One region of the Sporomusa termitida genome, then DNA from elsewhere that is predicted to be linked to it. Evidence: riboswitches for the same ligand, from Rfam matches in the RefSeq annotation. Region 1 holds a riboswitch; each other region holds the start of a gene.
The links. Region 1 has a riboswitch for S-adenosylmethionine ahead of metK (methionine adenosyltransferase). Riboswitches for the same ligand answer to the same signal wherever they lie in the genome.

Region 1 (7,518 bases):
ATTTTTGTTGATGATGTAGCCGCAGTTGATCTAGCTGCCATTGGACCGAAAATTGAGACCCATGCTCTTTTTCCCCGCAAAACCAATGTTGAGTTCATACAGGTCGTTGACCGGCAGACCCTGAGAATGCGTGTTTGGGAAAGGGGGGCCGGCATAACCAAGGCCTGCGGCACCGGGGCCAGCGCGGCTTTAGTAGCCGCAGTGCTAAACGGTCATACCGACCGGCAGGCAACTGTAAAATTAGACGGCGGTGACCTGTTTATCCACTGGGCCGACAATAACCATATCTATAAATCAGGCCCGGCGGTTGAGGTATTCAGAGGAGAATACTTATTGTAAGAAAACACGGCTGGCGCCGAGCCTTAGCGAAAGCAAAAGCCGCTGCTGCCCTATCCTGTTAAAAAGTTAACCTTTCTAGCAGGATAGGGCAGCAGCGGCTCGTCTTGAGCCGGTTTTTTATATAAGTTATCCATGCAAAAAAAGGAATTCTTTATGCCAGTGCCTAATAGTAATAGCGAAGATATTTGTCATCGGAGGTGTTTAGGTGAGGTTTCTTTCCGCTTTTTTTCTCAGCCTGCTGCTCCTGGTCTCGATTCCCTGGCCCGCGGGGGCAATATCATTAGTAAATAAAGAAGTTATCCTTGAAGCTCAGGATTACGGCGTAAAACGTCAGCAGCTGGCGCTTACGGAGTTTCTTGCCCCCTGGCTTGTTTATGAGGAAAAAGCTCCTATACTTAATGAAACAACGGAAAAAGCTTATTTATATACACCTTTTTTGCTGATAGCGAACGATGCCCGGGATAAAGTCCGGAGCAAGCAGGTTGTGGAGCTGGCCGACAGCGAAAAAATCCTTGCCGATTATGCGGGCTGTCTGGTTTTCAGTATAACAGCCAACGGCAACAGTCCCAATTTTACCGAGGGAGTTCAGGTCACCCTCAGGCAGGAAAAGAAGGTGTTTAAACCCTACCATGCAGTGGCAAACCCGCCGGTCAAAACCCCGCGCTTTCCTGATAAACCACAATATACCGCCCATTCTTATTTTTACTTTTCCGATAAAGATATTCTGCTGAATAAACCCATTACATTATTCGTCACCACCAAAGATAAGCAGGAACGCCGGTTTTACTTCGATTTGCCGAAATTTAAATGATTTTCTGCCAAAAATGGAGGTTATCTCCATTTATTTTTTTGGTAAAAAGGGATTTAGCAGGAACAAAGCGAAGTAACAGGTAAAATCTACGGGTTAAAATTGTATTATCAGTCAATAATAACATACGCAAAGGCAGGTGCAGGTTTCGTGCTAAAAAGTATGACCGGATTTGGCCGCGGTGAATATATTGATTCAACCCATCGGATTGTGGTTGAAATTAAAGCGGTAAATCACCGGTATAACGAGATTGTAATCCGTATGCCGAAAACTTTCGGCAGTCTGGAAGACAAAATCCGCCGCAGTATTGCCAATACTATTTTGCGTGGCCGGATTGATGCTTTTATCACTGTGGATGAATACGGAGAAAAGAAACGGACAGTAAGGGTTGACAAAGAATTGGCAATAGCTTACCATAATGCAATGAGAGAATTAGCCGGTATCGTTGAAATGCCTGCCAGCGATAATATCTTTCATCTTGCTAAATATCCTGATGTGCTCAAGGTGGAGGAAATAACAGAAGATGTTGAGCAATTATGGCCTAAATTGGGAACGGCGATTGAATCAGCGGTATTAAATCTGATGAGAATGCGGGAAACTGAAGGAGCCAATATTGAGCGTGACCTGCTGGAGCGGGTTGACAAACTGTACACATATATAGCCAGCATTGAAGCACGAGCCCCGCAAATCCTTATTGATTACCGGGAAAGACTGCTGGTCCGCATGCGGGAACTGCTGGCTGCGGCCGGAGCAGAACCTGATGAAACCAGACTGATCCAGGAAACCGCACTATTTGCCGACCGAACGAATGTTACTGAGGAAATTGTGCGCTTAAAAAGTCATTTATCTCAATTTAAAGCAACGGTTACAGCAGCTGAAGCGGTTGGACGCAAGCTGGATTTTATTGTGCAGGAGATTAACAGGGAAACAAATACCATTGCTTCTAAGGCCAACGATTCGACAATTGCTAATGTGGTGGTTGAAATTAAAAGTGAAATTGAGAAGGTCAGAGAGCAAATCCAAAACATAGAGTAATATAGGAGAGCTACGTCTAACAGCCTATAAATGTCATAGGAGGAGTCTTAATGGATATAAAATTGATCAACATTGGCTTCGGCAATATCGTATCGGCTAACAGGATTATCTCTATTGTCAGCCCGGAATCTGCTCCCATCAAAAGGATTATTCAGGAAGCCCGTGATCGGGGTATGCTTATTGATGCTACATACGGACGTCGGACCCGGGCAGTAATTATTACTGACAGCGACCACGTCATTTTATCGGCTGTACAACCGGAAACAGTGGCCCACCGTCTAACAAGCAAAGATACCAGTGATGAATCTGCCGAATAACCGCCTAAAAGGAGATTGACGATGACGCAGCAAGGAATTTTGATTGTTATTTCCGGACCTTCCGGTACCGGAAAAGGTACTATTTGCCGTGAGTTGCTGCGTAGCAATCCCCGTCTCAAATACTCAATATCAGCTACTACACGCCTGCCGCGGGTGGGAGAGGTAGATGGGGTAAACTACCTGTTTACTGGCAAAGAACAGTTTAAGACCATGATTGACAACGGTGAGCTGCTGGAATGGGCAGAAGTTTACGGTAATTTCTATGGTACACCACGCCGCTATGTGCTTGACCAGCTACATAGCGGGTTTGATGTTGTACTGGAAATTGATACACAGGGAGCCATGAAGGTCAAGGATAATTTTTCGCAGGGTGTTTATGTATATGTTGTCCCGCCTTCCCTTGATGAGCTGGCTGACAGGATTTACAAACGCGGTACTGACAGCCCTGAGGTAATCAAAAATCGTTTACACTGTGCAAGCAGTGAGCTTAAGCTGGCGCACAACTATCATTATATCGTGGTTAATGATCAGGTAGCTGCCGCTGTCCAAAGAATCGAAACTATAATCACTGCCGAAAAGTACCGGGCCGAACGCAATACTGATTTAATTGACAGCCTCTACCGTTCAAAGTGTATAGGCAAACCTGCAAGTAAAGGCTAGGGGGAAAACCTAATGATTAATCCGTCTTTAGATGCTTTAGTAGCGAAAGTTGATAGTAAATACACACTGGTGGTGCTTGCTGCCAAACGGGCCAGGGAAATCATGGACGGAAAGCCGTCTTCAGCAGAGTCGAAATCCAATAAACCTGTAACAATGGCCCTGGAGGAAATAGCCCAGCGGAAAATAACCTATGAACGTACCAAAACCGGCATTAAATAGGAGGAAATCATGTCCTCAGGTCAAACGATTGTCATAGGCGTTACCGGCGGCATTGCTGCCTATAAAACAGTAGATGTTGTCAGCCGTTTAAAAAAGGCCGGCTGTAATGTCTATGTTATTATGACAAAAGCCGCTACCGCTTTTGTCACGCCGCTCACCTTCCGGGAAATCAGCGGCAATCCGGTTATCACCGATATGTGGGAAGAACCCAAAACGTGGAATGTCCAGCATATCGCTCTGGCTTCGCGGGCTGATTTGTTTTTAGTTGCCCCGGCAACAGCCAATACCATTGGCAAAATAGCCAATGGTATTGCGGACGATATGCTTACAACCACAGTCATGGCCACTACGGCGCCGGTTATGCTCGCACCGGCGATGAATACAAATATGTTTCTCAACCCGGTCACCCAGCAAAATTTAGCCAAGTTAAAAAGCTTAGGCTATCATATTATGGAACCGGCCTCAGGTATGCTGGCTTGTGGCATCGAAGGACCCGGCCGGTTACCCGAACCGGCAGCAATTGTGGAAAATCTGCTGTCAATCCTGCACCCCCGCCGTGAGCTGGCGGGGAAACGCCTGCTGGTTACTGCCGCTGGCACCAGGGAACCCATTGACCCTGTCAGATATCTCGGCAACCGTTCCAGCGGTAAAATGGGCTATGCCCTGGCCCAGGCAGCAGCAGCCCGCGGTGCTGAGGTTATTTTAATTTCCGGACCTTCCGGGTTGCCTGTGCCGCCGGGAATTACCATAAAACGGGTAGAAACAGCGGCAGAGATGCACAATGCGGTTCTGGCTGACTTTGACGCCGTTGATATCGTCATAAAAGCAGCGGCGGTTGCCGACTACCGGCCTGAACTGGCGGCCGAGCAAAAAATAAAGAAAACCGGCGATACACTAACCCTGAGTCTGGTCAAAAACCCGGATATCCTGTACGATTTGGGCCAGCGGAAAAAGCGACAGCTATTAATTGGCTTTGCGGCTGAAACAGAAGGGCTGATTGAACATGCCCAGGAAAAACTGCGCAAGAAAAACCTGGATATGATCGTGGCCAACGACGTCACTTTACCCGGGGCCGGCTTTAACCTGGACACCAATATTGTGAAACTTGTTCACAGAAACGGCATGGTGGAGGCACTGCCCCTGCAAAGCAAACAACAGGTTGCAGAAATTATTTTAGACAAAATTTGTGCAATGCTGACAAATTCTACTTGATTTTTTTTATTAATTCGATTAAAATTTGATATGAAAATTGCATACTCTATACTCATCAAGAGTTGGTGGAGGGACTGGCCCGATGAAACCGCGGCAACCATTTAGCAGTATCCGGCTAAAAACGGTGCCAATTCCGGCGGCAAGACCGTAAGATGGGAGTGAAAGAAAAATCACGCCCCCTTGCGGGGGTTTTCTTTTTTTAGTCTACCAGGATTTATAAATAAATTCTGTGGACATAAAAACGCCTATACCCTAAGCACAGGCGGCTTCTGCCACCGTCCTAAAGGGCTTGGTACAAGCCAAACCTTTTCTTAAAATATAAACTGGGAGGGATAATGATCTTGGAAAAAAAACGTGTGCTTTTTACATCTGAATCTGTCACGGAAGGCCATCCGGATAAGATAGCTGACCAAATTTCCGACAGTGTACTTGATGCTATTCTGGCCCATGACCCGTCAGCCCGGGTGGCCTGCGAGACTTTGGTAACAACCGGTATAGTGCACGTAGTGGGAGAGATTACCACGAATTGCTATGTAGATATTCCCAAGATTGTCCGCGAAACCATCAAGAGTATCGGCTATACCCGGGCCAAATATGGTTTTGACGGCGAAACCTGCGGTGTTTTAATCTCGATCGATGAACAATCGCCGGACATTGCCCTGGGGGTAGACAAAGCCTTAGAAGCAAAACAGGGCGCCATGGATGCCATTGAAGCAATTGGTGCCGGTGACCAGGGGATGATGTTCGGCTATGCGACCAACGAAACGCCTGAATATATGCCGCTGCCAATCGCTTTAGCCCATAAGCTGGCGCGCAGGCTGTCCGAGGTCCGTAAAAGCGGTGAGCTCGGTTACCTCCGTCCTGATGGTAAGACCCAGGTTACGGTTGAGTATGAAGACGGCAAACCGGTGCGTATTGATACTATCGTTGTGTCCACTCAGCACAGCCCGGAAGCAGACCGGGAAACAATTGAAAAGGATCTGATCGCCGCCGTCGTCGTCCCGATCGTGCCCGCAGAACTATTGGATGCCAAAACAAAATATTATATCAACCCAACCGGTCGTTTTGTGGTCGGCGGGCCGCAAGGCGATGCCGGTTTAACAGGCCGAAAAATCATTGTCGACACTTATGGCGGCATGGCCCGGCACGGCGGCGGCGCTTTTTCGGGCAAAGACCCAACAAAGGTTGACCGTTCCGCGGCGTATGCGGCCCGTTATGTTGCCAAAAATGTAGTTGCCGCCGGCTTAGCCGATAAATGCGAAATCCAGCTGGCCTATGCCATCGGCATTGCCCGGCCGGTTTCGGTTATGGTGGAAACGTTCGGTACTGCTAAAATTTCCGAGTCGAAAATAGTTGAACTCATCAACAAGCATTTTGATTTAAGACCGGCCGGTATCATTAAATCCCTGAATCTCCGGCGTCCGCTTTACCGTCAGACTGCTGCCTATGGTCATTTTGGCCGCACTGATGTCAGCCTGCCCTGGGAGCAGACCGACAAAGCGGAAATTCTGCGCAAAGAAGCCAATCTATAACTAATTAATTATTGACCAATGGTAATACTAACAATTGTGGACACTCAATTCAGTAACAAGGGAGGTATTCCATTGGCTACACAGAAAAATACCAAACAATCCATCTACCGTGTTGGCGGCCTGAAAGGCGACCATTGCCGGGATCGTATTGAGCATACTTTGTCCCATCTTTATGGTGTCTCCTCAGTGAAGGTGTCCTTAACCACCCATCAGGTTGCAGTTACTCATGACGAAGCAGTTACCCCCAGCGGCTATATTGAGGAAACGTTGCAATCACTTGGCTACTCTATTCAGAGTTAGGAAGTGCTTATCATGAAGCTTCGTTTTTCGCCGCTGCGCCGACACCGGACTAAACGTTTTTTTAAACGTTTGCCAATGGACACTGGGGTTGACTGGGAAATGGCCGCTCATGACCCGGACAACCGCCAGCAGGTATTTGACAATTAAAAAGCGAATATCTATTTAATAATTAAAAAGGGGACTAGCACAGTCCCCTTCTCTTTATTCGGTAATAAGTGGTGAAAACATGTCAAATACTGTTCAAGTTATTGTTAACATTCCGGCCCGCAGCCTTGATAAACCGTTTTCTTATACGATTCCGGCCCATTTAGCCAATGTGCAGGTAGGTTGCCGGGTGCTTGTGCCTTTTGGTAACCGTAAGGTGGAAGGTTTTATCATTAGCCTGGAACCGGAAAAAACCGAAGGCTTGAAATCAATTCTTGAGATTTTGGATCATGTGCCCTGGTTTGACAGTAATATGCTGAACACGGCCAGATGGTTAAGTGATTATTATCTGTGTTCACTAAGCGAAGCCATGCGCTTATTTATCCCCGGTCAGTCGGGCATTAAAACCCAGAAGGCCTATCAAGCCCCGGCCAGCGTTGATTTTGAGCAGGCAGCTGTTTTATTAAGCAAAAAGCCGGCAGAATTCCGGACGCTGCTTACCTACATATATGAACATGGTCCTGTCACCCTGACCGACCTTGCCAAACTGACGAGTGACCCGGCGGCTATGATAAAATTCTTTTTACAGCATAAACTAATTATCAGTGCCGATATTGTCAGCAAACGGGGCAAAGCCAGTGTGACAACCATTATTGACCTGGCTGTCAGCCGGGAAACGGCTGCTCAGATTGAGCAAACCCTCCCCAAAAACAAGGCCGCTCAGCGCCGCCTGCTCAACGCGTTGCTGGCTGCGCCCGGGAATTTGACCACGGCCCAGCTGCGTAGTCTCAGTATCACGCAGGACACAGTGAAAAAGCTGGCAGAACAGGGCCTTATTACAACCCGGCAGCTGCCTTTATTCAGAAACAGCTATGCCGGGGGCTGTCTGCAGACGCCGGCAGTAAACCTGACACCGGAGCAAGCCTATGCCCTCGGTTTAATCATACCGGCA
Region 2 (7,518 bases), 1.5 Mb from region 1:
ATCATACTACCCCACCCTTGCCATAAACTCCGACCCTGCCTTCCAGGAAGGCCACCAGGCGCTCGACCAGCATACACAAGAACCAGTAAATAATTGCCGCCGCCACATAGGCCTCCAGGAACTTATAATTGCCGCTGGCCTCATAGAGGGTGGCATTAATAATCTCGACCACGGAAATGAGCGAGGCAATCGCCGACCCCTTAATAAGACCAATGAAATTACTGCCGATTAACGGGATAGCCACAGGTAAAGCCTGGGGGATAATGATTCGCCGCAGCATCTGCCCGGAGGTCATTCCCACCGAGTAGGCAGCCTCATACTGGCCGGCAGCTACTGACTGCAGCGCTGTGCGCATGACCTCGGAGAGATACACAGTGGCATTAATCGACAACCCAACTATAGCAATCAACGTATAGGACAGATCCTTGGCTGACAGGGGCAGCCCCAAGGTTTTTGCAAACGAATCAATGCTTAAACTAACTGCCAGATAAAGGATGGTTAGTTGGAGAACCAGGGGTACACCCCGCAGGAATATTACAAATACAGTAAATATTTTATCCAGGGGATGGACTTTAAATAACCTGGTTAAAGCAATTCCTGTGCCAAGTAATAGGCCAATGATTAGCGGTACAACTGACAGTAACAGCACAACAGGAATATATTTTATGGCTATCCCAATCTCAAAAAGCAAGAATGAACTATCAAACTGAAACCCCACGCTCTCACCTGCCCACTACAGCAATTTTGTTATTTATTGCACCTTTGGCACTGGGAATTGTATTGTTGATCCCGATTCTTCTCTCCAGCCATTTAAAAAACCGTTCCAGGGCAAAACTCAATACAAAGAAAATGACAGCCGCAGCGGTATAGGCTTCCAGCGAGCGATGCGTACTGCTGCTGATGGCCTGAATGATGCCGATCACATCAATTACCCCCAGCGTATAGGCCAAAGAGGTATCTTTAAGCAGCGACACCACCGTATTGCCCAGGGCAGGAATGGCAATCTGGATGGCCTGGGGGGCGACAATGCGATGAAAAGCCTGCCAACGGGTCATCCCCACGGAGAGGGCGGCTTCCATTTGTCCCTTCTCCACCCCGGCCACGGCAGACCTGACAATCTCTGATAAAAAAGCGGCCGAGTTCATAATATAGGTAATCATGACAAATATCAGGGTATCCCAGCGGTTGATATTGGCGCCAAACGCCCCGGCAACCAAGGGTGCGCCAATATAGACAATAAACAGCAGCACCAGGATGGGAATCCCTCTGATAAAAGAAACATAGGCGGTAGCCAGTTGGGACAATACTGGTATTTTATACAACCGGGTAATCGCTATGCCTGTTCCCAGGATCATGCCAAAGAATAACGCCACCACAACAATTGCGACCGTGATATGCAGCCGGGATAATAATTGAGGAAAACTATCGAGAAATAAACTAAAGAGAAATATATTTTCCATCCTGGTTTAGCCCTTCCTTATTTTTTGGGAATATAGTCTCCTCCCAGCCATTGCTGCGACAGTTTCACGAGTGTGCCATCCTCTTTCATGGTTTTTAGAACAGCATCAATATCCTTTTTTAGCTGCGCCCCGGTGGAATCATCCTTGCGATAGAGATAATAGGAGTTAGAAAAGCTGATCGGTTCACCTACAGTTTTAATTTTGGCTTTATAGGTAGCACGGTAATCATCAACATTGCGCTGGATATTAACAAACGCATCGGTCTTGCCTGAGTCCAGGTTCTGCAGGGTTATCGTCGTATCTGATGCGGCAAATACCAAATTCAATTTATTGCCATGTTCCTTGTTCCATTTATCAACAACATAGGTTTTATTGGTCGAAGCCTTGCCTACTTCAATGGTGCCGTTAATCTTCGCCAGATCGTCCAGCGTCTTTATATCATTTCTGTCTTCTTTGACCACCAGTTTCAGGTCATAGATAGTCACACCCTCATCGCCAAACAGAAACTTGTTTTTTCGTTCCGGATTCACTTCAAACTGATGGGCGGCCAGATCTATTTTGCCTGTTTCCAGACTGACCAGGATGGCATTAAAATCAAATGTTTTAAACTCGAATTCATACTGGGGCAGCTTTTCATTAATTTTTTTGAGAACCTCAATCTCAAAGCCGGTGAGATTGCCTTTTTCATCTAAGAAGCAGTACGGTTTATAGGCATTACCGGTACCGATGACAATTTTCTTTTTGGCGGCCGTTGCCGGTGCTGCGGACTGGCAGCCGGCCAGCAACAGGGACAGCAGTGTAACCATAGCCAGGGCCAGAGCAATAAATTTCGCTTTTTTCATAATAAACCCCCCCGTTTTTTATTCACTCATTTTTCTTGTTGCAGCAGCCGCTTGTGATAAGAATGTGCGGTATACAAAGCAGCCACCGGATTATGGCCAGTCACCCGGTCTTTAACTACCAGGGTGGTGACCAGGGCGTCCGAGTATTTGGTAAATAAAGAATCATGCCCCACACACAGGCCGACAACAACGTTTAAATCGGTTTTTTGATAGTTGAGGATGCGGGCCTGTAAAATCGGATTACACATTGCTTCGTGATTTCCCGGCCTGAGCTTATGCTCTTCCAGCACGCCAATATCGGCTTTATCAACAGACCCGACCTTGCAGATGGCGCTATAATAGTCTAAGCCTTTGGCCGCTAGGATGCCGGCAAATATTTTGGCTTCTTCAATCAAACCGGCGCAGGTGGCAATACCAATTTTTTTGGCTCCGATCCGGTTGGCAAACTCGATAATTTCTTCTACCCTTGTCTTTTTGCCATAAAACAGCCCTTCTACCTGGGCCGACGCCCGGGCAACAACAGCGTCCTGATGGTCTCCTTGCAGATATTTTTTGATTTCTTCAATATCCCCGGCAATCGAGTTCCCGTCATTATCTTTCGTGGTTAGACAAAATCCCGGAAACTGCTGACTCCGGGTTCTACAATTGTAAACACTGCAATCGGTGCAGCTCAAATGTTGGGCGTTTTTTTTGGTGCTCATGCTAAAATTCCTCCACTATTCATTGTCTGTGTGAAACTAAAAAGAGGCCGAAGATGTTCTGCACATCCTCGGCCTTCAGTTTTCTGATCAACCAAGTATTTTTCAACTATAAAATTTTATTACAGCATGATTACTTACCACCAGTACCGCTGATAGCACCACCTGGCAAGAGGTTGGCACAATTTCGGCAAACCATACGGGCCGAGCCGGGTGCTGCCATCCATCCCCCTCCCTGCGGCGATTGTAGAAAGGCTGTAACGGAAATAAAAAGCCAAGGTTCGCCTATCGAACCTTGGCCTTCAGTATATTTCTGATCAGCACATAACGCTTGTAATGGGCTCAGGTAACTGAGTACCATATTTGTAAATCATGATAGCATATTACTCTATAGGTGTCAACGCTTAAATTCCTTCACCATGGAGTCCGGTAAATTTACCTACCCGGTATTTTTCGGTCCGCTCCACCTGAATAATTTGTCCTGACTGAATCTGGATGGCAACCTTCCCGTACTCCATGCCACTGACAGACTGTAAAATCCGCGTCCGCAGAGCAGCGCCATCTGCTGCCTTTACTGCAGTTTTGCCGCTGGCTTTTGGCTGATGCTCACAAATCCGGATTTTCTCCAGTTTTTCAATTTGAATTACCTTTGAATCCTGGACTACTAAAGTAAGCGAGCCAAAGCTAATATCTCGCACCGCATGTTCAATAAGCGCAAGACCGGCATCAGAGAAATGCTTGCCTGTACTCATAGGACCCTGTTTAGTCATTGATATTTCCTCCATTTGGCTCTACTAGTGCTAGGCATGTTTTTGCCGGAATCCATACGTCCCAGACACTTGCCGGCCAATACCCTGAATTTTGCCGGTGATACACCCCCGGCAATGGGCTGGCGTATCATTTATACATATTTTCCCCGGATATAACAGATACATCTGTCGGTACTCACCCTCGGTAACATTGGGCATAACCACATTAGCACCACGCTGCAGTGCCAGCACGCGCCCCTGAGGATGGAGTGATTCCATGGCCGTTGTCGCCGGAATATTAATATCAGGCAGCAACAGACGGGTCATGGCCATGACTTTGGTGCTCAGGTCGAACGTACCGCCGGCTTCAGCGGCCAGCGGTGTATCCGGGTTAGGAATAAACGGCCCTACCCCGATCATATCAGCATCCATCTTTTTAAAGAAAAGAATATCGTCAGCCAAGGACTCTATTGTCTGGCCTGGAATACCAACCAAACAGCCGGTCCCCAGCTCAAAGCCCAGTTCTTTTATATCCTGCAGACACCGTACCCGGTTATCCCAGCTCATTCCCGGGTCCAATTTCTCGTACAGTTCTTTGTCTGTAGTCTCAATGCGGAGCAGATACCGGTCGGCCCCGGCTTCCCGGTAAGCCTGGTACACTTCCCGGGGCTTTTCACCCACACTAACCGTTATTGCCAAACCAAGCTGCTTAATTTTCTTAATGATGGTAACCATCGTATCAACATCAAACCATTCGTCTTCGCCGGACTGCAATACCACGGTGCGGTAGCCGTATGATGTTGCCTTGCCGGCAAAATCAATAATTGTATCGATATCCAGCCGGTACCGGTCTACCTTTTTATTATCACGCCTCAGACCACAATACAGGCAGTTTTGTTTGCAGATGTTAGAGAATTCGATGAGACCACGCAGATGAACCTCATCCCCTACATATTCCCGGCGCACCCGGTCGGCAGCAGCGAAGAATTCTGCTGCATATTGATTATCGGTTAACAGTGCAACAATTTCGCACTTTGTAAGTTCATGGGTTATTTCGGCTTTTTTAATTAGTGTCTGGATATCGCACACATCCGTCATATGCTCAGTCCTCCCCTATATTCCCCAAAACAGATGTACCCTTTTGCAATTATGATATCTGGTTTTTGGACTGACGTCAACAAAAAGAACATCGCCCAAGTAACAAATGTCTATTGACAAATGATAATAACTATGACAAAATAATAACCAATAATTCAATATAAACTTATCAAGAGTGGTCGAGGGACTGGCCCTATGACACCCGGCAACCGGCGTTTATGCAAGGTGCTAAATCCAGCGGAGCAATCCGGAAGATGAGTTATCTGCGCATATAGGCGGCTCTTCTTGCGGAAGAGCTGTTTTTTCTTGCCCCCATCAAAATGTATAAAAATGCAAAGCTATAATCTAAGGGATAAGAAAAATTTATGCCCTAAAGGGCACAGGTGGATTCTGCCGGCGTCCTACAAGACTTGTCACAAGCCAAGTTTTTCTAAATCATTATTAAAACAGGAGATGATCACTATGAAATTTGCTACTAAAGTTGTTCAGGCCGGACTGGTTAGTGACAAAACTACCGGTGCTATCAGTACACCGATCTATCAGACAGCCACCTTCCGCCACCCCGAGCTTGGCCGCAGTACCGGCTTCGACTATTCGCGCACGCAGAATCCAACCCGTAAAGCAGTCGAAGAGGCAGTGGCAACCCTGGAAGAAGGCCATGCCGGCTTTGCCTTTGGCTCAGGTATGGCAGCCATTACATCGATACTTATGCTGTACCGGCCCGGTGATCATGTTATTATAACCGAAGACTGTTACGGCGGTACCTACCGCATTCTGGACAAATTATTTAATCAGTTTGGCCTCACTGCCACTTTTGTGGATACCGGCGATCTCGACCAGGTACAGCAGGCGCTGCAGCCGGCAACCAAAGCCATCCTGTTGGAAACGCCGACAAATCCGCTGATGAAAATCGCCGATATAAAAGCCATCGTTGCTCTCGCCCGGAACAGCAGCGAGAATCCCATCCATGTTATTGTTGACAACACTTTTTTATCCCCCTATCTCCAACGGCCGTTAACCCTTGGCGCCGACATCGTCGTGCACAGTGGTTCCAAATATTTATCAGGCCATAATGATGTTATCTGTGGCCTGGTCGTAGCCAAAGACGCTGCACTCTGTGAAAAAATTGGCTTTATCCAAAATGCTGCCGGCGCTATCCTCGGACCGCAGGACAGCTGGCTGCTGCTGCGCGGCTTAAAAACCCTGGCCATTCGCTTACGTCAGCATGAAGAAAATGCTTTGATTGTCGCCCAATGGCTGGCCGCTCACCCCAGTGTTACCAAGGTGTATTATCCGGGGCTGCCCGATCATCCCGGTAAAGATATACAAGATGCGCAGGCTACCGGTTATGGCGGCATGCTCTCTTTTGTCGTGGACCATCCGCGCTTGCCGGCGCAGGTGCTGCGTAAAGTAAAAGTCCTCCAGTTTGCCGAGAGTTTAGGCGGTGTTGAATCCCTGATTACCTTTCCGGCTGTCCAAACCCATGCCGATATCCCGGCAGACATCCGGCAGCGGTTAGGCATCAGCGACTGTCTGCTGCGACTGTCGGTAGGCATTGAAGATGTTGAGGACATCATTGCCGATTTGGCTCAGGCCCTGGATTAACAGCGGTAATTTGAAAATAGAGCCAGAGACCAGTCTCTGACTCTATTTTTCTTATATTATGTTTGCACGCCGCCAGCGGTTTAATACCTCAAAAATTGGCTACAACCGCCGCCCGATAATATTGATAACCGCGGTCATCACCAGCAGCAGCCTCTTTGTCAGTCAGCTTCTGATAGGCCACATAGGCTCTCAGGTTTTTACTAAATCCGTAATTATAAGCAACGTTTAAGCCTTTTAAATTTCTCACATCAGAAAATGCCTCAGTAATCCCTGCTCCAGCCTTGCTTTGCAGGCTATAGGAGGTTAGTCTGCTGATCGAGTTTTTATCAACATGGTAGTATTTTACAACTATATTGTTCTGGCCTTTGGCCACAATCTCCTGATTGCCGATTGTGGCGATAGCTGTCCAGGCCGTCTTATCTGAATCGGCTTGCTGGTTATAAACATACTCGCCGCCCAGCGAAAAACCGTCATCAAAGCGATATTTAGCATTGCCGTGCAGGTATTCCGCCAGGGTTGTATGTACATTCCCCCGGTCTTTAAGGGTGGCGTACCCGGTGCCATAATTTAGTTTGCCCTGTTTGGCGGCAGCCTCCAATGAGGCGACATCAATCGTGGTGCCGGCTGACCCGTTCTTTTGCTGGCGGCCCCAGTTGCCGACAAGCTTAACTGCCCCGACCGCAGTTGCGAATTTTATACCGTCAAAGCTGATACCGCCGCTGTCCACAATGAAACCGGTTGTCCCCAGCTTCAGTTCCTGGGCGCCAACCGTAGTTTGCACGGCGCCAATAGTACTAGTCAGAAAAATCCGGTCAAGCGTAACGTTATTTTTATTATCATCGGCGGCTGCGTTTGAGCCAAAGCTGGTAAAAGTTCCGCTGGAATACTTATATTTCGTACCTGATTTCGTCGTGCCTGATGCCAATCGCAGACCAAGACTGGTGTTAGCATCGACTTTAGCTACACCATTCAGTCTGACGCGGTAGGCTCCACCGACACTGGAAGGTACTGTGCCGTTATTGTCCTGTGAGGTATAACGGACTTCGGCAATGCCGCTAAACTTAAG
Region 3 (7,518 bases), 2.5 Mb from region 1:
AGCTTGTCAACCGCATAATAAAACAATTCCTCGGCTGCCGCACTGGGGTTAGGGCTTTGAAAGACATCTCCGGCCACCAGTACCAGGTCAATGCGTTCATCTGCGCAAATGCCCGCTAATTCCTCCACAAACGCCACCTGCTCCCGGTGTCTGTCCCGGCCTTCAATCGTTTTGCCAAAATGCCAGTCGGCTGTATGTAAGATGCGCATAGTCGCTCCTTATCTTCTCAATACTTTTCTTGTTGAAAGGGTTTTCGCTTTACTCAGGACAAACTCCTGCACAAAACACGGCTTGCGCCGAGCCTTTGGCGAAAGCGTAAGCCGATGTTGCCCTTATCCAGAGAAAGTTATCCTTTCTATCAGGATAAAAAACCTGCGGCTGCAGGCCGAGTAAGAAAAAAGCCACGGCCGCTAGACCGTGGTTTTTCTCATTCAGCACGATATTACAATTACCAGACAGCAATTACGGAGCCTTTGAAATGCTCATTAACAAACTTTTTTACCTCTTCGGAGTGATAGGCCTTGATCAGTTTAGTAATCGCCGGGTTATCCTTGTCTTTTGCATTTACAGCAATAATATTCGCATACGGAGAATTGCCGTCCTCAATCGCCAGCGCATCTTTGTTGGGAACAAGCCCGGCGGTCATGGCATAGTTGGTGTTAACGGCCGCCAGATCAACATCTTCCAGCGAACGCGGTACCTGAGCAGCGTCAAGTTCTTTGACTTTAAAGCCCTTGGGGTTTTCGGCAATATCAGCGGCGGCCGCTTTCAGGCCGACTCCCGGTTTAAGCTTAATTAATCCCTGTTTTTCCAGCAGTAATAAGGCCCGGCCCCCATTGGTCGGGTCGTTGGGAATGGCAATCGTGGCGCCTGGCTTAAGCTCATTAAGCGCGATAATCTTCTTCGAATATATGCCCATAGGATAAATAACAGTTTTAGCAACTGACACTATATCATATTTGCGGTCTTGGACCATATTGTCCAGATACGGCTGATGCTGAAAACTATTGACGTCAATATCCCCCTGGCTTAAGGCCACATTAGGCTGAACATAATCATTGAATTCAACAACTTCAATCTTCAGACCGTCTTTATCAGCGACTTGTTTAACAACATCCATAATTTCGGCATGCGGGCCGGCCGTTACCCCGACCTTGAGTATTTTATCTGCTGCCGGCGTTGCTGCCGGCTTACTGCAGCCGGTAAGTCCGGCAACTGCAGCCACAAGGACCGTGGCCAAGGCTACTGCTTTTATGTACTTATTCATTCTCATGTCCCCCTTTTATAACTCCTATTATTTAACTGTCAGCTTGGTCAAGCGGTCGGCTGCTGCCTGCAGGGTTTCAAACTTTTTGCAAAAACAAAACCTGACCAAGGTTTTACCGGCATTGCTTTCAGGCCGGAAAAAGCTTGAGCCGGGCACAACCGCCACCCCAATCTCGCTGGCCAGGTATTTAGCAAAGGCAACATCGTCGTCCCAGCCAAACGGTGTAATGTCGGTCATAATATAATAGGCTCCCTGTGGACGCACACAGCTAAAGCCAACCTTCTCCAGGGCATTAAGCAAATAATCCCGCCGTTCGCTATAAAAACCAGCCAATTCCGCATAGTATTCCAGGCCAGAAGTAAAAGCCTCGGCCGCGGCTACCTGCAGGGGGGCCGCCGCGCCTACGGTAAGAAAATCATGTACCTTACGCACCGAAGCCGTGATCGCCGGTGAGGCCTGAACATAACCAATACGCCAGCCGGTTACGCTGAAGGTTTTAGATACACTATTTACCGCAATCGTCCTGTCGGTCATGCCCGGCAAGGTCCACAGCGGGATATGCTCAGTATTGTCATACAGGATATGTTCATAGATTTCATCATTGATTGCCAGCACATCATGCTTCCTGCACAACTGGGCAATGAGCTCCAGTTCTTCGCGATTAAAGACTTTGCCGGTTGGGTTATTGGGGGTATTAATGATGATGGCCCTGGTTTTATCGGAAAAAGCGGCAATAAGCTCCTCCCGGTTAAAGTTAAATGCCGGCGGGGTTAAGCTGACATACCGGGGTACCGCCCCGCACAGGATGACATCGGCGCCATAATTTTCATAAAACGGTTCAAAAATAATGACTTCATCGCCCGGGTTAACAGTGGCCAAGAGGGTGGCAATCATGCCCTCTGTGGCCCCGCAGCACACGGTAAGCTGACTTTCAGGGTCGATAACAACACCATAGTCCCGTTCCACCTTGGCGGCAATGGCATCACGCAGGCCTTTGGTCCCCCAGGTTATAGCATATTGATTATAATCCTCATTAACAGCCCTGACAGCAGCCTGTTTAATCGCTGCCGGGGCCGGGAAATCCGGGAAACCCTGGGCGAGGTTAATCGCATTATGCGCAGCCGCAATCCGGCTCATCTCTCTGATGACCGATTCGGTAAATTGCCGGGCCTTGGCTGACGCGTAACCGCCTTCACGAATATTACGGATATTATCTTCCATGCTTACGTATTCCCCCTATAGTTCTGTTTCCATATTCTAGCGTTTGTTAAGTCTCTGGGCAAAATAGTCACCACTGGACTGGACGATCTGTACCAGCGCAATCAGAATAACGACCGTTGCCAGCATGACATCTGCTCTAAAGCGTTGATAACCATAGCGGATCGCCAGGTCTCCCAGGCCACCGCCGCCAATGGCACCAGCCATGGCCGAGTAACCAATTAAACTGATCACCATTAATGTCAGTCCCAATAGTATAGACGGCAGGGCTTCCGGAATAAGTACCTTCAGGATAATCTGCCGGGGCGATGCCCCCATTGACTGTGCGGCTTCGACCAGCCCGGCATCCACTTCCTTGAGGGCCGACTCGACAACGCGGCCGACAAAGGGAATTGCTGCAATTGTGAGGGGTACAATCGCCGCATTGGTGCCGATTGAAGTACCAACAATAATCCTGGTAAAAGGTATAATAGCGACCATTAAAATAATAAACGGCGTTGACCTGGCAGCATTAACGATTGCTCCTAAGGTCTGATTAAATACCAGGTTCTCTTTTATGTGGCCCTTGCCGGTGATAACCAGGATTACGCCAAGCGGGATTCCCAGCAAGGCGGAGACCAGGGCTGAAACAGCTACCATATAGACGGTTTCCCCGCAAGCCTCAACCAGCAGCATAAGCATGTCTTGTGACATAGCCAATCACCTCTGTTCCCAAATCTCTGGCCTGCAGATAACGCAACGCACTTTGAATATCCTCCTGTTGGCCGGACAACTCTATAACCAGCGTGCCATACGGTGTGGCCTGCAAATGGTCAATATTACCGGAGATAATGTTGACATCAACGGCAAAACGCCTGATCAGGCCGGCAATAACCGGTTCATTAGTGGCCGCCCCGAAGAAAGATAAGCGCACAACCAGGTTGCTGCCGGCAACCGGCTTGTCTGATACAATCTCCGCCAGGGCTTCCGGCAATTTATTATTTACTACGGCTTTAATAAACTCGCGGGCGGTGTCTGACTGGGGCCTGGTAAATACATCAAGCACCCTCCCGGTTTCTACAAGCCGGCCGGCTTCAATTACAGCCACTTGATCGCAGATTGCTTTAATTACATGCATCTCATGGGTAATCAGGACAATCGTTAAGCCCAATTTTCTATTAATATCTTTCAATAAAGCCAGAATTGACTCTGTCGTCTGCGGGTCAAGGGCTGAAGTTGCTTCATCGCATAACAGCACTTTGGGCTGACTTGCCAAAGCCCGGGCGATGCCGACCCGCTGTTTTTGCCCGCCGCTGAGCTGGGCCGGATAGACATCTTTTTTGTCAGATAAGCCAACAAGCTCTAACAGCGGCAGTACTTTTTTTACCCGTTCAGTTCTACCGACACCGGCAATCTCCAAGGGAAAAGCCACATTGTCGAGCACTGTGCGCGAAGACAACAGATTAAAATGCTGAAAAATCATGCCGATACTTTTACGGGCATCGCGTAATTGCACTTCTGACAACGCTGTCATTTCCTGGCCAGCAATAAATACCTGGCCGGCGGTAGGACGTTCCAACAGGTTTATGCAGCGGATAAGAGTGCTTTTCCCAGCGCCACTTTTACCAATAATGCCATAGATCTCTCCCTGCTTTATATTCAAAGATACATGATCAAGGGCGATTACCGTACCAGACTCGCCGTTATATATCTTTTGTAAGCCTGTTAATGAAATCATAGTTATCTGCCTCCTGTTGTGATATACAATAAGAAAAAACTTGGCTTGTGCCAAGTCCTTCATGGACGCCGGCAGAAGCCGCCGGGGCCCTTTAGGGTATTGGCGTTCTTACTTATGATCATAAACCGATATACTTGCTAATCATGTAAAAAACCTCTCCGCAGTCGAAGAGGCATAATTCAAGACTATGCTATTCTTCATCTGCCAAACCCTTACAGGCTGCAGGAATTGGCACCGTTCGCCTTTGCGATGGTTGCCGCAGCTTCATAGGGCCAGTCCCTCAGCCAACTCTTGATGAAAAATACTGTATCTTTTTTTATTCTTGAGTAATATTACCACAGGTATATGTAACTGTCAAGAATTTTATCGGGCGGCTAAGGTTGGTTTCCTCACCCGTCTTTGTAATGTGATATGTTATACCTTATGCTTTTTTGCCAACAGTAGCTACATAGACCGCAAACTGATTATCACCATCGATAGCCAGGGCCGCATTAAGTTTATCATCATCAAAAGCTGCAATTGCACAAACACCACAGTCCACTGCCGCTGCCGCCAGGTAGAGGTTCTGACAGACATGACCGGCATCCAGGTGTAAATACCGATAGCCGCGCTGCCCATAGCGATAGGTCATGCGATAGGCAGCTGCCGTCCAAATAAATGTAACCGCACTTGCCTTAACAAATTTTTGCCGCAAACAGGCCTCAGTAATTATATCAGCAGCACTGCCTGTGACCTCTACCTTGGCCAATTGATGATCGACGGCTAAAAACCTATATAGGCCCGGCTCCAGACCGTCAACCTGATTCACTAACAAATATGTCTCAAAAGCATGCCTTGCCCCGGCTGAAGGTACGGTTCTGAACGTGACCAAATGCGGTTCAATCGACTTAACCCCTTGTGTACACCACAGCAAATAGGAAAGCTCAGTTAATGACAATGCCTTTGCGGCATAAGTACGGACACTGGTCCTTTGCAGAATTGCCTGGGTTAGAGAAATATCAGCCTGCCATGCCCCATGGTCTGGCAAATCGATCACCAGGCCGGGGTTACCGATATCCATTTCCACCGGTGGCTGTGGCAAACCCCGGGCCTGATCGGAAGGTGTAGCAAACTTGTACTTGGTTTGCTCCATAAACTCTTTGCCTATTTGCCTTGCCATTTGATTAAACCTCCTTCGCGTATTGCCGTTTGTCTTACTGATATTAAATCTACTGGTAAATTCTCCAATATCAATAGTAATTATAATATATTATTGCAAATAAAAAAAGCATCTGCATAAAGCAGACACTTGCTACCGGCAACTTCCTACTCTCCCGGGCCCATCCAGCCAAGTACCTTCGGCTGCTACGACCGTCCATAGCACCCCAGCTGCTTCGTTGGCACTGCGGGCGCCCCCTCCGACGTACTTCCAGTACGACTACGGCGGCGTCCTCGCTCCGCCTCGCAGCTGGGGCACTCTGAACGGTCTAAGCCTGTTCGCTTTCCATAATAAAAAGCACTCACTGCAACAGTGAGTGCTTTTCTTGCTAACCAGCAACTTCCTACTCTCCCGGGCCGTTTCCAGCCAAGTACCTTCGGCGTTTGTGGGCTTAACTGCTGTGTTCGGTATGGGAACAGGTGGAGCCCCACAGCTATCGTCACTGGATAAGCAGAGAACCATAAGCAGAGAACCAGGTTTTTAGGAGCGATAGCGACGCGGAAACCTGCGTGAATCGCTTAGTTCCAAGCGGAGCGCGGAACCTCCTAATTATCTCTTTGTTCCCTGAAAACTTCACAGAAGAAAGATTTGCGCAATAGTAATTTACTGGTTGCCAGCTCGGAGTTACAACATACATTATGGATGTTATCGCTCCGCTCTAACTAAGCGACTCACGCAACTTCCCGGTTCGCCTTTCGGCTCGCGGCAAGCTGGTTCGCTGCTTATGTTTGCACGTCGTGCAAACGAGGTGTAAGTCAAGTCCTCGGCCTATTAGTACCAGTCCGCTCCATGAATTGCTCCACTTCCACTCCTGGCCTATCTACCTTGTCTTCTTCAAGGGGCCTTACTTCTTGCGAATGACAGACCTCATCTTAAGGCTGGTTTCACGCTTAGATGCTTTCAGCGTTTATCCTTTCCGGACGTAGCTACCCAGCTCTACCCCTGGCGGGATAACTGGTACACCAGCGGTCCGTCCACTCCGGTCCTCTCGTACTAGGAGCAGTTCCCTTCAAGTCTCTTACGCCCGCGATGGATAGGGACCGAACTGTCTCACGACGTTCTGAACCCAGCTCACGTACCACTTTAATGGGCGAACAGCCCAACCCTTGGGACCTACTTCAGCCCCAGGATGTGATGAGCCGACATCGAGGTGCCAAACCTCCCCGTCGATATGGACTCTTGGGAGAGATTAGCCTGTTATCCCCAGGGTAGCTTTTATCCGTTGAGCGATGGCCCTTCCACTCGGTACCACCGGATCACTAAGCCCGACTTTCGTCCCTGCTCGACTTGTCTGTCTTGCAGTCAAGCTCCCTTCTGCCTTTACACTCTTCGCGCGATTTCCAGCCGCGCTGAGGGAACCTTTGGGCGCCTCCGTTACTCTTTCGGAGGCGACCGCCCCAGTCAAACTGCCCGCCTGACACTGTCCTCAGTTTCGTTACTCCTTGAGTTAGAACTCCAGTAAATAAAGGGTGGTATCCCAACATCGACTCCATACAGACTTGCGTCCGCACTTCCCTGTCTCCCACCTATCCTGTACATCATTTACCAAAACTCAATGTCAGGTTGCAGTAAAGCTCCATGGGGTCTTTCTGTCCAGTCGCGGGTAACCTGCATCTTCACAGGTATTTCAATTTCACCGGGTCCCTCGTTGAGACAGTGCCCAAGTCGTTACACCTTTCGTGCGGGTCGGAACTTACCCGACAAGGAATTTCGCTACCTTAGGACCGTTATAGTTACGGCCGCCGTTTACCGGGGCTTCAATTCAAACCTTCGATTGCTCTAAGCTCTCCTCTTAACCTTCCGGCACCGGGCAGGTGTCAGCACCTATACGTCAGCTTTCGCTTTAGCAGGCACCTGTGTTTGTGGTAAACAGTCGCTTGGGCCTCTTTTTTGCAACTCATTCCCGCTTCGTTCGCTTCTGATCTACACGGTTTACAAGCTCCCCTTTTCCCGAAGTTACGGGGACATTTTGCCGAGTTCCTTAACGAGGGTTCTCCCGCGCACCTTAGGATTCTCTCCCCGCCTACCTGTGTCGGTTTACGGTACGGGCACCTGGTCTCTCACTAGAAGCTTTTCTTGACAGTCTGGGATCAGCAATTTCGCCATTATCTCTAACAG
Region 4 (7,518 bases), 850 kb from region 1:
ACCATGCAGTAGGAGCGTCAATCCCTATATATTCTTTTTTTACCTATCGTTGTCCTTACATTTTCTAGTAGGAAAAGTCTCTGCATATGTAGAACTAAATGGCAGGATAATAAACCTGATAAGGAGGTTCTGTATGCCTGTACTTAATATAGTAGTGCTCAATCCGCTTGCCGACCGTCATCTGGCGGCCCTGCAGGCAGTGGATCCTGATATCACTATAACGGTCGCTGATGAGAGCAGCGCCCTCGAAAAAATGTCTACCTGCCATATACTCGTTACCTGGGGCTGGTTGGAAACCAGACCTCTGTATCAGGCCGCGCCGCACCTTGAATGGATTCACGCCCTGAGCGCCGGTGTTGAAAGGCTGATTTTTCCTGAAATCCAGGCAGCTGACATCCTCCTGACCAATTCCAAGGGCATTCATGGTATCCCCGTAGCGGAACACGTTTTAGCCCTGATGCTGGCCTTTAACCGGGGGCTGCCTGTCAGTATCCGCCAGCAGGAGGTGAAACAATGGCAGCGCATGCCCACAAGCGAATTGCATGACCAAACAATTGCGATTGTCGGCTTGGGCTCCATTGGCCGGGAAATTGCAAAAAAGGCGAAAGCCCTGAGTATGAAGGTCCTGGCCAGCAAGCAGGAAATTACGACCGAGCTGTTTGTTGATAAACTATACCCTGCCGATAACGACAGCCTGCTTGAGATGCTGGGCCAGGCCGATTTTGTCGTCATTGCGCTGCCGCTCACCGAACATACTCATAACCTGATCGGCCTGCCTCATTTTGCAGCGATGAAACCCTCGGCCTACTTTTTTAATATTGCCCGGGGTAATATTGTTAACGAAGCCGACCTGATTGCGGCTTTGCAGCAGCAGCTGATTCAGGGCGCCGGCCTGGATGTGTTTACCACCGAGCCCCTGCCGGCCGACAACCCCCTGTGGGATATGCCCAATGTCATCATTACGCCGCATATGGCCTCCCTGTCACCGGCCTATCTCGACCGGGCGGTTAAGCTGTTTGCCGACAATCTCACCCGCTTTGTCCAGGGGCGGGATATGATTAACCTTGTTGATAAAATAAAAGGGTATTAATGCCGGCTGTCGGCCAGGCGCAATATTACCAGTTCCGGTTCATCATCAACTGCCGGGGCCTGATGGTGCCGCTCCACAATCCTGATCATGGCCGGGGCAGCGCCGATAGCCTGCAGCATGACGGCCCCCCGGGCCGCATGCTGATAATAAATATATAGGGCATGGCGCAGATTGGCCACTTTGCCGCCTCGCCCCGGACGGGCCCAGCCTCTGGCCCAACCGGCAGCTACCTTATCCAGAATAACTGTCAATACTTTATCAAAAGTGCTGACATCGCCCCGTACTTTGCCAACATCATGTAACAAGGCGCACTGCAGCAGCAGTTCCTGATCAATCGTACAATCGCCGCTGCCAAGAGCAGACGCCGTATAGGCAACATTCAGGGCATGCCGCTGGTCAGGCAGGTTCATCTGCCAAAACAGCGCAGCCTGGCCGGCGGTTAAATGGCTGGCAACAAACTCCCGGTCCTGCTGGGTAATCCGGGCCGACAAGGCTGAGACCAGCTGTTTAACCCGTTTACTCAATATAAATCAACTCTTCATAGCCGGACGCGGACGCCAGCAGCTCGGCCTTATCCCTGGCCGCCGGGGCCAGGGCCAGTTTGGTGCGCCGGCCGTCTTTACGGCATTGCTGCGCCGCCTCAATCGCCGGCGAGAGCCGGCCTTCCGCCCAGGCAATATACACCTCCGGCGCCGGCACACTGACACTGATCCCCTGCCGTTCCATCGCCAGCAGCACCCGTTCAATGCCCAGCGCAAAACCTGTGGCCGGATTGTCAACCCCAAAAGAAGCCAGCATCTTGTCATACCGGCCGCCACCGCAGAGCGGGAAGCCCAGGCCGGGTGTATAACCTTCCAATACCATGCCGGTATAATAATCAAAATCACGAATAATCCCTAAGTCAAAATTCACATACCGGTCAACACCGTAGCCGGCCAGCAGCCTGCGGATATCGGCCAGATTGTCCAGAGCCCTGCGGCTAAGGTCATTATTTACCAGCCGGCAGGCCTTGTTCAGCATTTCCTCCTGCCCATGGAGCAAAGGGATTTGCTGCAGCAAAGCCTGTGCACCCCGGGTCAAGCCGCTTGTCGCCAAGATTTCACCAAGTCCTACTAAATCCCGTGATACCATAGCGCATTTGATCTGCTGCTGACACTGCGGGGTTAACCCGCTCTCAGCCATAAGGCCGTTGATAAAATCCACCTGGCCTAAACTGACCTGAAAATTAGCCAGACCTGATTCCAGCATGGTTTCCACGGCCAGGGCCACCACCTCGGCATCAGCCGCCGGGCCGGGCGCACCCAAGAGTTCAACCCCGGCCTGATAAAATTCACACTGCCGGCCGGCCTGAGCCTGTTCGTGGCGGAATACATTGGTCAGATAAAACAGCCGCAGCGGCAGCGGCCCATCCTTCAGCCTGGTCGCCGCCACGCGGGCAATGGGCGTAGTCATATCCGGTTTAAGCACTAAAATACGGTTGTTGTTATCAAAAAACTTAAATACATGCTGGTGCATATCACTGCCGGTACCGACCGTAAGGGTTTCAATATATTCAAACGTTGGGGTTACCACTTCATCATAGCCCCAACGGGAAAATAGTTCAGCCAGCGAGCCTTCGACAATCCGCTTCTGCTTAGCTTCCCGCAGCAGCAGGTCCCGGGTACCGTAAGGGATTTGCGGTACAAACTGATTTTTGCTCATAACTACACCCCCTTTTCGTCAGCCTTATTTCCCTCTAAATGGCCCAATACTGCCTTGTACCCGTCGGCACCATAATAAAGACAGCGTTTTACCCGGCTGATTGTCGCTGTACTGGCACCGGTCGAGGCCACAATATCATCATAAATGACCCCTGCTTTTAATAAGCGAGCCACTTCCAGCCGCTGGGCCATGGCTTTGATCTCGCCGATTGTACAAACATCCTCAAAAAACTGATAACATTCCTCTTCAGTTTGCAGCGACAAAATACCCTTGAACAACTGATCTGTCAGTTCATCTTTCAATTTGGGATTTACCGGCATGCTATGCGCCTCCCTGTAATACTTGCTATTGATATGCTTAGTTCGCTGTTAACCCGGATTTTCCTTCTTTAATCCTTTTTATCTTTATTTAATTAAAATAGGTTATATAATAAAATTTGTCTTCTTCACGTAAATAATACATTAATAATCCTGTTGACAGATACATTTTGCCATGTTATCATAAATTTTGTAAATTAAATATACTCATCAAGAGCTGGCTGAGGGAATGGCCCTATGACGCCGCGGCAACCATCGCGCAGGTGAAACGGTGCCAATTCCAACAGGATTAACTCCTGACAGATGAAGAACTGGACAACCAGCCTCTTCACACTGTCGGAGAGGCTTTAATTATTGGCCATGGAGGGAGGACCGCAAATCACTTCTGCCTGCTGTCAACAACCACATTATATTTTTATCCGGGAGGAATAATGTATGAAAAAAATTACCTTATTACTGATTACAGTCTTATTGGCATTATCCGCGTTTATCAGCGGCTGCGGCGGCAAAGAGACCCCGGCGCCGGCAGCTGTGGAAAAAAAGACGGTTAAGGTTGGCGCTACCGCTGTACCGCACGCCGAGATTCTCAATGTGATCAAGCCGGTTTTGGAAAAAGACGGAATTAATCTGGTTATTGTCGAAATGAGCGACTATGTCCGGCCGAACATTGCCGTGGCCGAAAAAGAGCTTGACGCCAATTTCTTTCAGCACATTCCTTACCTGACAAAATTCAGCAGCGAGCGTAATTTGGATCTAACCTATACCGCCGCCGTACATATCGAGCCAATGGGCATCTATTCCAAGAAAATCAAAAGCCTGGATGAGCTGCAAAGCGGTGCCCAGGTTGCCATTCCTAACGACCCTACCAACGGCGGCCGGGCGTTAGCCCTTTTAGAAAAAGCCGGCATTATTAAACTGAAAGACGGTGCAGGGATTAATGCCACGGTAAAAGATATCGCAGAAAACCCCAAAAACGTTAAAATCAGCGAACTGGAAGCTCCCCAGCTGCCGCGCGCCCTGGACGACGTTGCTTTAGCGGTTATCAATACCAATTATGCCCTGGAGGCAAAACTGGTCCCGGCCAAAGATGCCCTTTTTATTGAGCAGAAAGACTCGCCTTATGTCAACATTCTGGCCGTCCGCAAAGGGGATGAAACCCGCCCTGAAATTCAAACGCTGACCAAAGCCCTGACTTCTGAGGAAGTTAAAAAATTCATCAACGAAAAATATCAGGGCGCCATTGTCCCGGCCTTCTAACCAGTAGTAAAAAAAGGCTTGCACCCTTTCGCAGAGAAAGAGGCGCAAGCCTTTTTTGGGTCTGCCAGAACTCATAAATGAATTCTGTGGAAATAAGAATTTATAAGTTTTGACAGGCTAACAGTCCTATAGACTGCAGGGAACCAAGATTCAATGCCGGACTTGAGCAAGGGGAAGGGGCCCCCGTAACCCCGGTAACCCACCGGCCATTGCCGGAAAAAGCGTTCCGCAGGAGAAAAGCCGGGCGGTATTCCGTTAAAAAATCCGTCTGTTTGAGCGCAGCGAGTTTACGGATTTTAGGAATACTGTCCGGCTTTTCAGCTTTTGGAGGCTTCGGGCCTAGACCTTTTGTTACTTTACTATGAAAACATCTCCTATGTGTCAGAAAAAAAGGGCGCACAAATACAAGCCTTATAGTCTAGGGCCCAAAAATTTATGGTATGTAGGCAATTAGGCCGTAGCTGTGGTGGGGAGCTCCCAACCCAAAGCCGCTAATTTTTTCAAATATGATTGTATTTTCTTCTCCCGGTTAAATCGATTGTAATACTCGGAACCTAACTCTCGATAAGGAACGCCTGTTTTTAGTATGTGGTAGATCGCTATCAGTAGGGAATGGGCGACAGCTACGGCGGCTCTGCTCTCCCGAATGAGCTGGACAATATGTGGTTCAAGCAGGAAGTCATATCAATTTTGGGGTCGAGTTCTTAGCTCAAAAAGTATCGACCTTATGCCACACTTTAATTATACGACATTGTTTTCGTTTATGGTGATGCTACTGCGCGCGTTGCATCTGATTTTGGGGCGATGCCAAAAGTAAAATTATTCCCTTGTATTTCAAAAGTAACTGCTATACGCACAGCCTGCAAGACCACGTCAGGGGTTTTCTTGTTGCATTCAACGCGCCACAACACCATAGAGAAAAATATCGGCAATATTATTAGCATTCGCCTCAATCGAATCGGCCTGGGCATCGACAAAGCCCTGAAAAACCATCATTACGATGACACTAAACAGCCCGTGGGCCGCTTTATGCACATCACACGGGCGAATAGCCCCCTGCTCAATTCCGGCTTGCAAAATCGTTTCCAGTACGCCAATGGTATGGACAAATCTTTCCCGGTATTTTTCGCGCTGGGCCGCAGTAAAATTTGTTGATTCCTCATGGCCCAGACCGCGCATTTCATGCATGAGCACCCGCCATAAATCGGCATTAGCGACATAAAACTCTAAAAACACCTTGATCACTTTTTTTATTTTGATGAGCGGCACTTCATCAAGACCGGCCAGCCGGTTGAGCTCAGTTTCAAATTTTGCGCTGCGCTCTTTGACCAGGGTATAAAAAAGCTGCTCTTTACTGGCAAAATAATTATATACCGTGCCTTTGCCGGTATCCGCCATGGCAATAATCTCATCCACAGTGGCCCGGTGATATCCCTTATGGGAAAAAACAGTATAGGCGGCATCCAGTATTTGCTGTCGTTTCATATGGTTCCTCCTGTCACCCTGCCCACGTTAGCCTGGAAATAATCAGCGCCACCATCCCGATGGCTATCGCTAATTTGAAGATAAGACCCAATGCCTGACCGACAACAATGCTTTTTGCCACCCGTCCAGCCTTTTCCCGGTTGCCTGTAGCCGCATATTCTGCCAGATAGCCGGCGGCAAAAGAACCGCCGACGGCCCCGGCAATGGAACCCAGGCCCGGCATTATCCCCGTACCAAGGATCCCGCCGGCGATACCGCCGATAAAGGCGACTATGATCGCCGTTTTCGAGGCATTTTCCTTTTTTGCCCCTAACGAACCGGCTACAAACTCAACCAGCTCCCCGGCCAGTACGGCGCCAAACAGAATGAGTAAGGCCGTATTATTCATAGCGGCAAAGGGTGCCAGATAACCATAACCCAGGGCCACGAAAAAAATCAGCCAATTCCCGGGTAAGCCGATAACAGTTAAGCCAATGCCAATAACAGTCACAACAATGACCAGTAAATTAATGGCTGTTAAACCAGCATCCAAAGTATGCACTCCTTCTGCACCCTGCATTTACTTCCGGTTGAACGCCCGGTGAGCAATGTCGTTACGATATTGCATGCCGGCAAACTTTATCTCAGACACAGCCTGGTAGACCTTGGCCACTGCCGCCTGAATATCATTGGCTACCGCAGTCACGCCCAGCACCCGGCCGCCATTGGTTACAATCCGGCCGTCTTTGCAGCCTGTCCCGGCATGAAAAGCGATGGCCCCCTGGGCCTGGACCCGATCAAGACCGCTGATAGGATCACCTTTGGTATAGCTGCCGGGATACCCGTCAGCGGCCAGTACCACACACACGGCGGCTTGGTTTGCCCATTCCAGCGTGATATCTGCCAGCCGTTCGTCGACACAGGCTTCCATAACAGCAACCAAATCACTGTTCAGGAGCGGCAGCACAACCTGGGTTTCCGGATCGCCAAACCGGGCATTAAACTCAATGACCTTGGGTCCTTGTTCAGTAATTATTAAGCCCGCATACAAACAGCCTTTATAGATAATCCCCTCCTGGCGCAGGGCATCCACCACCCGCTGCAATACCTCCCGCGTTACCTGCGCCCGCACCGCCTCGGTAACCACCGGCGCCGGCGCGTAGGTGCCCATCCCGCCGGTATTGGGCCCCTGATCATTATCAAATATCCGCTTATGATCCTGGGCGGCGATCATGGGCGCGACGGTAAAACCGTCAGTAAAGGCCAGCAGCGAGGCCTCTTCCCCTGCCAGATACTCTTCAATAACCACCAGATTGCCGGCACTGCCAAAGGCCTTATCCTGCATAATCATAGTCACTGCCGCAATTGCCTCTTCCACAGTCATGGCGACAACAACGCCCTTACCGGCAGCCAGGCCGTCAGCTTTTACCACAATCGGCGCCCCCTGCTCCTGTATGTAGGCAATGGCCTTCTCCGCATCGGCAAAGGCGGCGGAGGCCGCAGCCGGAATGTTGTATTTATGCATAATCCCTTTGGCAAAAGCCTTGGAACCTTCTAATTGCGCCGCCTGCCGGGACGGGCCGAATACTTTAAGATTAAGAGCGGTAAAATGGTCGACAAGGCCATTGGTCAAGGGCAGTTCAGGCCCGACCACGGTTAAACCGATGTCATGGGCTAAGGCAAATCTGC

Region 2: another riboswitch for S-adenosylmethionine. It lies ahead of SPTER_RS02905 (trans-sulfuration enzyme family protein); the one in region 1 lies ahead of metK (methionine adenosyltransferase).
Region 3: another riboswitch for S-adenosylmethionine. It lies ahead of SPTER_RS22520 (methionine ABC transporter ATP-binding protein); the one in region 1 lies ahead of metK (methionine adenosyltransferase).
Region 4: another riboswitch for S-adenosylmethionine. It lies ahead of SPTER_RS14165 (MetQ/NlpA family ABC transporter substrate-binding protein); the one in region 1 lies ahead of metK (methionine adenosyltransferase).

The regions. Positions count from the first base shown of each region.
Region 1 covers NZ_CP036259.1:2,146,230-2,153,747, reverse strand. Annotated here, with positions in the region: gene dapF (diaminopimelate epimerase) at 1-339, shown strand, start outside; gene SPTER_RS09935 (hypothetical protein) at 545-1,150, shown strand; gene SPTER_RS09930 (YicC/YloC family endoribonuclease) at 1,298-2,182, shown strand; gene remA (extracellular matrix/biofilm regulator RemA) at 2,233-2,499, shown strand; gene gmk (guanylate kinase) at 2,521-3,159, shown strand; gene rpoZ (DNA-directed RNA polymerase subunit omega) at 3,172-3,378, shown strand; gene coaBC (bifunctional phosphopantothenoylcysteine decarboxylase/phosphopantothenate--cysteine ligase CoaBC) at 3,388-4,590, shown strand; SAM riboswitch class I at 4,640-4,749, shown strand; gene metK (methionine adenosyltransferase) at 4,932-6,122, shown strand; gene SPTER_RS09900 (heavy-metal-associated domain-containing protein) at 6,195-6,422, shown strand; gene SPTER_RS25635 (hypothetical protein) at 6,435-6,569, shown strand; gene priA (primosomal protein N') at 6,649-7,518, shown strand, end outside.
Region 2 covers NZ_CP036259.1:662,093-669,610, reverse strand. Annotated here, with positions in the region: gene SPTER_RS02945 (amino acid ABC transporter ATP-binding protein) at 1-5, opposite strand, end outside; gene SPTER_RS02940 (amino acid ABC transporter permease) at 2-718, opposite strand; gene SPTER_RS02935 (amino acid ABC transporter permease) at 723-1,460, opposite strand; gene SPTER_RS02930 (transporter substrate-binding domain-containing protein) at 1,478-2,302, opposite strand; gene SPTER_RS02925 (DUF1847 domain-containing protein) at 2,329-3,003, opposite strand; gene SPTER_RS24995 (YezD family protein) at 3,405-3,770, opposite strand; gene hydE ([FeFe] hydrogenase H-cluster radical SAM maturase HydE) at 3,801-4,847, opposite strand; SAM riboswitch class I at 5,011-5,108, shown strand; gene SPTER_RS02905 (trans-sulfuration enzyme family protein) at 5,310-6,452, shown strand; gene SPTER_RS02900 (S-layer homology domain-containing protein) at 6,541-7,518, opposite strand, start outside.
Region 3 covers NZ_CP036259.1:4,868,395-4,875,912, reverse strand. Annotated here, with positions in the region: gene SPTER_RS22540 (exonuclease SbcCD subunit D) at 1-209, opposite strand, end outside; gene SPTER_RS22535 (MetQ/NlpA family ABC transporter substrate-binding protein) at 449-1,267, opposite strand; gene SPTER_RS22530 (pyridoxal phosphate-dependent aminotransferase) at 1,295-2,488, opposite strand; gene SPTER_RS22525 (methionine ABC transporter permease) at 2,525-3,178, opposite strand; gene SPTER_RS22520 (methionine ABC transporter ATP-binding protein) at 3,147-4,202, opposite strand; SAM riboswitch class I at 4,397-4,503, opposite strand; gene SPTER_RS22515 (SagB/ThcOx family dehydrogenase) at 4,624-5,361, opposite strand; rRNA gene rrf (5S ribosomal RNA) at 5,731-5,847, opposite strand; rRNA gene SPTER_RS22505 (23S ribosomal RNA) at 6,152-7,518, opposite strand, start outside.
Region 4 covers NZ_CP036259.1:2,991,778-2,999,295, forward strand. Annotated here, with positions in the region: gene SPTER_RS14145 (D-2-hydroxyacid dehydrogenase) at 134-1,090, shown strand; gene SPTER_RS14150 (HDIG domain-containing metalloprotein) at 1,087-1,614, opposite strand; gene hisZ (ATP phosphoribosyltransferase regulatory subunit) at 1,607-2,791, opposite strand; gene SPTER_RS14160 (YerC/YecD family TrpR-related protein) at 2,794-3,111, opposite strand; SAM riboswitch class I at 3,313-3,418, shown strand; gene SPTER_RS14165 (MetQ/NlpA family ABC transporter substrate-binding protein) at 3,544-4,365, shown strand; gene SPTER_RS14175 (TetR/AcrR family transcriptional regulator) at 5,260-5,850, opposite strand; gene SPTER_RS14180 (DUF456 domain-containing protein) at 5,864-6,382, opposite strand; gene purD (phosphoribosylamine--glycine ligase) at 6,410-7,518, opposite strand, start outside.